Regions from separate parts of the Streptomyces sp. NPDC052109 genome, predicted to be linked through region 1. Evidence: riboswitches for the same ligand, from Rfam matches in the RefSeq annotation. Region 1 holds a riboswitch; each other region holds the start of a gene.
What was found. Region 1 has a riboswitch for cyclic di-AMP ahead of AB0L59_RS07825 (transglycosylase SLT domain-containing protein). Riboswitches for the same ligand answer to the same signal wherever they lie in the genome.
Positions count from the first base shown of each region.

Region 2: linked by a shared signal. The riboswitch ahead of AB0L59_RS33660 (C40 family peptidase) and the one ahead of AB0L59_RS07825 (transglycosylase SLT domain-containing protein) in region 1 are both predicted to bind cyclic di-AMP.
Region 3: linked by a shared signal. The riboswitch ahead of AB0L59_RS06875 (NlpC/P60 family protein) and the one ahead of AB0L59_RS07825 (transglycosylase SLT domain-containing protein) in region 1 are both predicted to bind cyclic di-AMP.
Region 4: linked by a shared signal. The riboswitch ahead of AB0L59_RS41815 (M23 family metallopeptidase) and the one ahead of AB0L59_RS07825 (transglycosylase SLT domain-containing protein) in region 1 are both predicted to bind cyclic di-AMP.

Region 1 is NZ_JBFAWF010000002.1:485,254-487,444, reverse strand. It holds gene AB0L59_RS07830 (HAD family hydrolase) at 1-350, shown strand, start outside; gene AB0L59_RS07825 (transglycosylase SLT domain-containing protein) at 517-1,008, opposite strand; cyclic di-AMP (ydaO/yuaA leader) riboswitch at 1,012-1,187, opposite strand; gene AB0L59_RS07820 (polyprenyl synthetase family protein) at 1,812-2,191, shown strand, end outside.
Region 2 is NZ_JBFAWF010000023.1:21,138-23,328, reverse strand. It holds gene AB0L59_RS33660 (C40 family peptidase) at 504-977, opposite strand; cyclic di-AMP (ydaO/yuaA leader) riboswitch at 980-1,119, opposite strand; gene AB0L59_RS33655 (hypothetical protein) at 1,554-1,859, opposite strand; gene AB0L59_RS33650 (ATP-dependent Clp protease proteolytic subunit) at 1,867-2,191, opposite strand, start outside.
Region 3 is NZ_JBFAWF010000002.1:295,198-297,388, reverse strand. It holds gene AB0L59_RS06875 (NlpC/P60 family protein) at 114-1,289, opposite strand; cyclic di-AMP (ydaO/yuaA leader) riboswitch at 1,297-1,441, opposite strand; gene pcrA (DNA helicase PcrA) at 1,763-2,191, shown strand, end outside.
Region 4 is NZ_JBFAWF010000047.1:22,225-24,415, forward strand. It holds gene AB0L59_RS41815 (M23 family metallopeptidase) at 24-1,052, opposite strand; cyclic di-AMP (ydaO/yuaA leader) riboswitch at 1,060-1,228, opposite strand; gene AB0L59_RS41820 (PP2C family protein-serine/threonine phosphatase) at 1,463-2,191, opposite strand, start outside.

The DNA of each region.
Region 1 (2,191 bases):
TGCGGCATGGCACCTTGACCGACGACGAGTTGGCCGCCGTGGCGCGTTCGGTGGTGGGATCGCTCGCGACGGTCACCATGTCAGGGCCGGGGACCGTGGAGCTCCAGCCGTCCGGAGTGACCAAGGCGACCGGTCTCGCGCTGGCCGCCGAGCGGCTCGGCATCGCCGCGGCAAGGGCCCTGGCGTTCGGCGACATGCCCAACGACATCCCGATGTTCGAGTGGGCAGGACGGGGGGTCGCCATGTCCAACGCGCACCCGGAACTGAAGGCGGTGGCCGATGAGATCACGCTGTCGAACGAGCGCGACGGCATCGCCGTCGTCCTCGAAAGACTGTTCCCGACCGACTGACCGGCACATCAGTACGCGGCCGGCGTACGGGCCCGGCGCACGCGGGCGGCCGGTGGATGCGCGGCGGCCCCGTGGATGCGCGGCGGCCGTCCGGCACGGCCCCGTCCGTCAGGTGCGGGTACGTGCCGGACGGCCGATGTCGTGCCGGTCCGCGGGAGTGGGACGGTCAGTACGCGCTGTGGACGTTGTCGATCGAGCCGTACCGGGCGGCGGCGTAGTTGCAGGCCGCGGTGATGTTGGCGACCGGGTCGTAGGGGTCGAACGCGGTGCCGGCCACGTGGTAGGTGTTGAAGGTCGGGTCGATCACCTGGAGCAGACCCTTGGACGGGATGCCCGCGGCGGCGTTGGAGTCCCAGAGGTTGATGGCCTTCGGGTTGCCGGAGGACTCCCGCATGACGTTGCGGTAAATGCCGTTGTAGGTGCCCGGGATGCCCTTCTGGGCCATGATCGCGAGCGACTCGCGGATCCAGCCGTCCAGGTTGTTCTGGTACCCGGCGGTCGTGGTGGAGGCCGTCGTGGTGCTCGTGGTGGTGGCCGCGGAGGCGCCGGTGGCGCCGAAGAGCGGCAGGGCGAGGACGGCGGCACCCGTGCCGGCGACGGCGAGGGCGCGGACGAGGCGGTTGTTCCGGGTACGGCGGTACTGAGCGGCAGCAGACATGGGAAGTCCTCTCCGTCGCCTGCGAGGTGAGCTGTCGGGTTCGGGCGGGGAGGTGCCCGGCCGCGCCCGAGGGCGCGGCTTCACCCCTAGCCGTTCCGGTGCGACGTGTGTCGTCCGGCCCGGCGACTTACCTGGGTCCCCCGCTCCTGCCGTACGAATGAGTTCGTCGATGGGTCACACAGGCGGCGGCAGGATTCGGCGTCCGCCTGGCTGGCCCGGAACGTATGCGAGAGCACATGTCGGGAACAAGTCCCGGATGAGCGCAACGCACTATTTGACCTTGATATGCGCCGTATGGGGTGCTTGATCCTTTGCGGTTGCCAATCCTCAACTCCCCGACGGGGTATGGGTGGAGTAAAGGCGGAGACGTGACCTGGGGGTTCGTGATCTCGACAGCCGACGTGACCCAACTCACGAAATAGCAAAGCAGTTCAAATCGGACATAGGGGATTTGGGTGGATCGAGTGGGCGGTGGAACCCGTGACGCGGCCCCGGTCGTTGTCGTAGTGGTCGGGGCGGTCGCCGCGTGGTGCATGATCGTCGCGGCGTGGAGGGAGGTGCAGGCGTTACTCCGCTCGCTCCCCGATTCGCGACAAAGCGTGCGGGGTCCTGTTAAGTCGATAAATGTCCGCTCTTACCACTTGATCAAAAACATACCGGTCATGATCCGATACCGCCCAGGCTGGACCGGTGGGCGCTATCGGTGATCGAAACAGGACCGGATACGCTGACTTGAGTGATGGCAGCGACCTATCGACAAACCGTGTAATCGCCAGCAGACACCAGCAGACAGGAGACCCCTCGTGACCGTCGTCGGGCCGTTCGGGCTGAGCGTGCGGGACCAGGCTCTGGAAGCCGATGTCCAGGCCGGATTGGCGGCTGTCGAGGAAGGCTTGCTCGAGGCCACCAAGAGCGAGGTCCCGTTCATCACCGGGGCCGCGCAGCACCTCGTGCGAGCCGGCGGGAAGCGGTTCCGGCCGCTGCTCGTGATGCTCGCGGCCCAGTTCGGCGACCCCTACGCGCCGGGCGTCGTGCCGTCGGCCGTGGTGGTGGAGCTGACTCACCTGGCCACGCTGTACCACGACGACGTCATGGACGAGGCCGCCGTGCGGCGCGGCGTCGACAGCGCCAACACTCGCTGGGGCAACTCCGTCGCGGTCCTCACCGGCGACTTCCTCTTCGC
Region 2 (2,191 bases), on a different contig from region 1:
CAGGGCACGGAACGTCCGCGGCGTGTGTCGTCTCCTCAGGGGGGTGGGTCAGCGAGATCGTCCGGCTCGGCCGGCCCGCCTCCGGGCGGCGAACGCCGACCGGTGTGACCGCAGTGCGGGCCACCGTCTCCGGTGCGACGGCCACGCCCGGCCCGGCGTTGACCAGTGCGCACACCACGCCGTACCCGGGCTTCGGCACCAGCGGCGCCGTGCTGATCAGCGCGTGTCCCGGCGCGGTCACCAGAACCAGTTCCTCCACCAGGACCGGCTACAGACGCACCGACGACGGCGGCGGAGGCTGCCCCGGACGCTCCTGCCCGCGCCGATCGTGTCCGCACCGGCACCGGCGTGGTTCCGGGCGGCGGCGTTGCTGGTGGACCGGGCGGCGGCATGACTGCGCCGACCCCGGGCCGCCCGTGGGCTCCAGGCGGGCACCGGGGCGCTGACGGTGCCGGGAGCGGCCCTGTTGCTGGAGCCGCTCCCGGCCCTGACCTGACGGCCGGTCAGCTGACCCGGCCGTACCAGACGCTCTTGGTCCAGATCTTCTGGAGCCTCACCACGTCTCCGGTCCTCGGCGCGTGCCAGATCTTCCCGTGCCCGGCGTAGATGCCGACGTGGTAGACGTACGAACCCGAGTGGAAGAAGACCAGGTCACCGGCCTTGCGGCGGCTGGCGGAGATGTGGTGCGTCCTGTTGTACTGCGCGGCGGCGGTACGCGGCAGGGTCTTGCCCGCCTTCTTGAACGAGTAGAGCGTCAGTCCCGAGCAGTCGAACCTGCGCGGGCCCGTGGCCCCGTACTGGTACGGGGCGCCCCTCTTGGAGGCCGCGACCTCCAGTGCTTTGGCCGCGATGCCGGCGGCCGAGGCCTCGGTGGCGAGACCGGGAACCGCGATCGAGCCGCCGACGGCGGCAAGGGTGAGGGCCGAGGCCGTACCGGCCCGGGCCATGAGCGACGGGACACGATTGAGCGCAGTCATGCGCAACCCTTCGTCAGCCGCCTGTGAAGGATGACCTGTCGGATTCGGGCTGGCGAAGTTGCCCGGCCGCGTTTGCCGCGGCTTCACCCCAAGGGCTGCTCGGAACCTCCGGCCGCCTGTGACGTACAGACGAACGGCCGCTCCGGCGACCCGCCTTGCTCGGGTCCTCCACTCCTGCCGATCCACTCCTGTCGACCGGTCGTCCGGGCGGCGGCAGGACTCGGCGTCCGCCCGAACCGCCCCGCCGCGGTGGCGGGGGCTTGTCGTCAGACAGGGATCTTCACTCACGACTGTCAGAAAATCCCAATGGAACCGGGGATTTGTGGCGTTACTCACCACTCGCCCGTTCGGGTGGACAGTGCTGTGTTCGAGGCGGCGTCAGTTTCCGCTCGTAGCCGCGGACCTGGGGCGGAGCGTCTTCTCGCGGCTCGCGAACCGACGCGGCGCGCAAGTCGGGAGGCCCGGAAAACGTCCTGGATATACACCGGTCGGCGGTACGTCGTTCGGGCCGTTTCAAGTCCGATCCGAACGGCGCCCGTCGACATTCGGGCCCGCCCGGCTGGTCCGGCGTCCGGATCAGCCGACGCCGTCCGGCGGGAGCGCGACGCGCGCGGCCCGACGCTCACCGTCCAGCACCCGCAAGGCCCGTGCCAGTGTGTCCCCGTGCAGCTCCGTCTCGCCTCGCCGGTGCATCGACGCGAGGGCGTCACGCAGCTCTGCGGCCTTGCGTACCAGGGCCTGCGCCGCGCGCAGTCCGCGGTAGGTGTCCCCGTCGTGTGCGGGATTGACGCGCCCCAGCAGGTCGACCGCCTCCAGGTAACGGTCGATCAGTTCGCCCTCGGCACGCGTCAGTGCGGGCAGCGGCGGCAGTTCCGGCAGCATCGGCGGCTCACTCCGCGCCCCGTGCGCCGGGCATGCTCCGCCGGCTCGGCACGATGCCGTCCACCAGGCCGTAGGCCACCGCCGCGGGGGCGTCCAGCGTCAAGTCCCGTTCCAGGTCACGGTGGACCTGCTCGGACGTACGCCCGGTGTGGCGGACGAGCATCTTCTCCGTCGCCGCGCGGACCCGGGTCAACTCCTCGGCCTGGATGACCAGGTCGCTGGGCTGTCCCCGCACGGGTTCGGGGAGCTTCGGCTGCGCGATCACCATGCGCGCACCGGGGAGGGCGAACCGCTTGCCCGGCGTGCCGGCCGCGATCAGCAGCGCGGCCTGG
Region 3 (2,191 bases), 190 kb from region 1:
CACGCGTGCGACGGAAAACGCCGGTACGCGTGCGTGGCCGTCATCCGGTCCGCCCACTCCGCACGCACGCGTGGAGCGCGGCACGGGACGGGCGCGTCGGTGCCCCGGGGCGGTCAGCCCGGGCGGACCACGCTGTGGATGATGGACTCTCCGCCGTAGTAGATCGACTCCTCGCGGACGTACGCGCCCGGCTTCGGGGCGTGGATCATCATGCCGTTGCCTATGTAGACGCCGACGTGGCTGATGTCGCCGTAGAAGAAGATCAGGTCGCCGGGCCGGGCGTCGGCCAGGGAGACCGTGGTGCCCGCGTCGACCTGGTCGTACGTGGTGCGCGGAAGCGTGACGCCGGCGGCCTTCCAGGCGGCCTGGGTGAGGCCCGAGCAGTCGTAGGAGTCCGGGCCGGTGGCGCCCCACACATACGGTTTGCCGATCTGCGCCCGGGCGAAGGCGATCGCCTTCCCGGCCTTCGTGTCGTACGAGCCCGATGCCGTGGACCCGGCCGAGCCGGACCCCGTCGATCCGGATCCGGACCCGGGGCCCGCGGACGAGGACGACGAGGAAGAGCCGGCCTGCTGCCGCGCTGCCTGCTGCTTCGCCAGCTCGGCCGCCCTGCGCGCCGCCTCCTGCTGCTGCTCCCGCTCGATGGCGGCCAGCCGCGCCTTCTCCTGGGCCGTGAGCTGCGACAGCAGCTGGCGCGCGGATGCCAGTTTCTTCTGGACGGTGGCCTTCGCGGTCTGCAGGTCGTGCTGTGAGTCGGTCAGCGACTGCAGGCTCTCCGCGGCCTCCCGCCGCTTCTTCACGGTCGCGGACTGCTCGCCGATGTAGTCGTCGACCGCGCTCTTCTCCCGCGAGGTCAGCCGGTTCATCAGCTGGCTCTGGTCGAAGTAGTCCTGCGGGTCGTCCGCCAGCAGGAAGGTGGCCGTGTCGGGGGCGGCGGCGCCGGTGCGGTACTGCGCCGCGGCGAAGGAGCCCATCTCCTCGCGGGCCTTGTTGAGGCGTGCGGTGCGCCGGGCGACCTCGTCGCGCAGGGCGTCGACGCGTCCGCGCTGTTTGCCGGCCCGCTCCTTGGCCGCGTCGTACTTCTCGGTCGCCGACTCCGCCTGGCGGTAGAGGTCGTCGACCTTCTTCTCGACCTCCTCCAGGCTCGGCTTGGTGTGATCGGTTCTGGTGGCGGCCTCGGCAGTCTGCGAGAACACGGCCATGGAGGTGAGGGCGGCGGTGGCGAGGGCGGGGGTGCGGAGACCCGCTCCGGTGGTCCCGCCGGGGCGCGGCTTGCGGTGCGACGCCAAGGGAGGCGACTCCTTCCAATGGGCCGCCTACCGGGTTAGCTGTCGGGTTCGGGCGGCGGTTCGGAAGGGTTGCCCTACGGCGTCGTCCCGGGCGGGAGTCGGCCGATTCACCCCGGGATCGGTGGGTCCCCGGCTCCGGGCGCCCTTGGGGACGCGCCGGACTCGGCGGGGGCCGCGCGGTCCGGCGAGGTTCGCCGGTAGGGGTCGTACGGCCCGAACGCACGCTAGCCAACTCGTGTGACTCCTGTGAAGGTTGGTGCGTGATATGTCCGATACATTTTCGTGACCTGAGCCCGGTTTCGCGCCTGAGTCATCGGGTGGTTCCGATGCGTGAGCAGGGGTGTCAGCGGGTGGGTTCCGCTGCGTGAGCGGCCGGCGATCCGGTGCCCGGTGAAGATCAACCCTCTTCCGGATCGGCCATGTTCCGGGGACGGCGACCGGTTGTCGGTGGGGCGCCCTAGACTCGTAGAGCGATGAGCAGCCTCTTTGACGACAGCTTCCTGGCGGACCTCCAGCCCCCTCGCGGGCATGAGGAGGAGCCCCCGCCGCCGCCCGAGGACGATCACGCTCCGGAGCCCGTTCCGGACGATCTGTTCGGCGGGAAGTTCGACGTGCCGCCGGACCGATGGGGGTCTCCCCGTTCGAGCGCAGTCGAGAGCGGGGGAGGTTATTACCGCGACGGCGCCCCCCGCCCCGTGATCGACGCGGCGGCCCTCCTGCAGGGGCTGAACGACAACCAGCGCGCCGCGGTCGTGCACGCCGGCTCCCCGCTGCTCATCGTCGCCGGCGCCGGCTCCGGCAAGACCCGCGTGCTCACCCACCGCATCGCCCACCTGCTCGCCGAGCGGAATGTGCTCCCGGGCCAGATCCTCGCGATCACCTTCACCAACAAGGCCGCGGGC
Region 4 (2,191 bases), on a different contig from region 1:
CCGAGTTCACGCGAATGACACGCTCAGGGGTTGAGGCCCTTGCTGCGCAGCCACGGCGCCGGGTCGATGGCGGTGGCCTGGCCGTTCGGGTGGACCTCCAGGTGCAGGTGCGGGCCGGTGACGTTGCCGGTGGCGCCGACCCGGCCGATGACCTCGCCGGTGGAGACCTTCTGGCCGACGGAGACGTTGATCGAGGACTGGTGGCAGAACCACAGCTCGGTGCCGTCGTCCAGGGTGATGACGGTGCGGTAGCCGTAGGCTCCGGCCCAGCCGGCCTGGGTGACCGTGCCGCCGTGGATGGCCTTGATGAGGGTGCCGGTGGGGGCGGCGAAGTCGAGGCCGGTGTGGTAGCCGGAGGACCACATCGCGCCGGGCTGGCCGAAGGTGCCGGTGATCGTGTACGAGACGACGGGCAGCTGGTACTGCTTGGCCAGCTCGGCCAGGCGCTTGGCCTCGGCGGCCTTCTCGGCGTCGGCCTCCGCCTTCTCCTTGGCGGTCGCGGCCTTGGCGGCGGCGTCCTTCTCCGCCTTGGCGGCCGCGTCGGCGATCTGCTTCTCGGACACGGCGAGCGCGGCGGCGGTGGCCTTGCTCGCGGCCTGGCCCTTCTGCTGCTCGGCCTGGGCCATGATCCGGTTGCGCAGGGCCTCGCCGGCATCACCGCTGTCGCCGCTGTCGGTGGTCACCCCGGCCCTGCTGAGCCCGGTGGCGGTGGTCCGGGACGCGCCGGAGGACTCGTGGCCGAAGAGGTGGCTGACGGAGTCCAGGTCCGGGAGGGATATGGAGACAGGCGGCTTGCCCGTGTTGGCGCTGGCCATGCCGCCCGCGCCGACCGCGGCCATCACGCCGACGCCGAGGACGGTGGAGCTGCGCGCGAAGCCGCCGCGCTGCTTGGCGACGCGGTGCCGGCCGCGGAGCGGGGCGAGGGAGTCCTCGGTGGGATTCCACTCCTCCCAGGGGCCCTCCTCGGCGCGGTAGGCGCCGTAGCCGAAGGTCTCGGGCTCGGTCGGCGCGGGCACGAACGGGGCTTCTGGGGCGGGCCGGTTGGACGCCACTGGGGCGTTCTCCTTTCCTTCCTCCGCCTACCGGGTTAGCTGACGGGTTCGGAGCAGGAAGGTCTCCTACGCGCGTATACACGGCGTGCACTCTGCGAGTTCACGACGGCGTCCGCGTGATTCACCCCAAGGTGGTGGTTCCCCGGTTCCCTTGCGGGATTCGGCGCGTGCGCACGGAGCCGCCTCTTGTGACGGCTGGGACGACCGCGCTGCGTTATCGAACGTTAATAGACCTGACAGTCACTTTCCAAGCCGTTCGGCTTGATCATTAACGTTTTCGATGGTGGATTTACCGGGCAGGAATGCTGGAAAACGGGCGAGTTGACCGACGTACAGGAGTCTCGGCGTTTTTGATGGTGACTCAGCTGTTATGCGGAGGGCGGTCGTCCGGTCACCCTCGGTGCAGGTGATCAAGGGCGCCGCACGGCGAGCAGGGCCATGTCGTCCGCCATCCCGCCACCGGAGTGCCGCCGGACCTCGTCGGCGAGCCGGTCGAGCAGGGCGCCCGGGCCGGGGAAGACGCGTCCGGTGAGCCGCCGCTCGGGGTCGTAGAACCGGCCGTGGGCGTCCCGTGCCTCGGACAGGCCGTCGGTGTGGAGCAGCAGGGTGGCCCCGCCCGGGAAGTCCCGCTCCAGGGCGCGGTCGGGCCACAGCCCGAGGTCGCCCATGCCGAGCGGCAGCGCGGGCTCGGGGGAGGTGAGCAGCTCCACGCTGCCGTCGCCGGGCAGCAGCAGCGGCGGCGGATGGCCCCGGTTGACGATCCGTACGACGCCGTCGCCGTGCGGGAGTTCGGCGAGGACGGCGGTGGTGAACCCCTCGAAGGCGTCGATGCCCTCCCGCCGGGTGCCCTCGCGGGCCAGCGCCCGCTCCAGCCGCTGCGCGACCGCCTCCAGCGTGGTCTCCTGCTCGGCCGCCTCCCGGAACGCCCCGATCACCACCGCGACGGCGGCGACGGCGCCCAGGCCCTTGCCACGCACATCGCCGACCACCAGCCGCACCCCGTGCGGGCTGTCCTGGACGGCGTACAGGTCGCCGCCGATGAACGCGTCGCGCCGGGCCGCCTCGTAGCAGGCGGCGATCTCGAAACCGCCGATCCGCTCGTCCGGCTCGGGCAGCAGGGCCCGCTGTGCGGCCTCGGC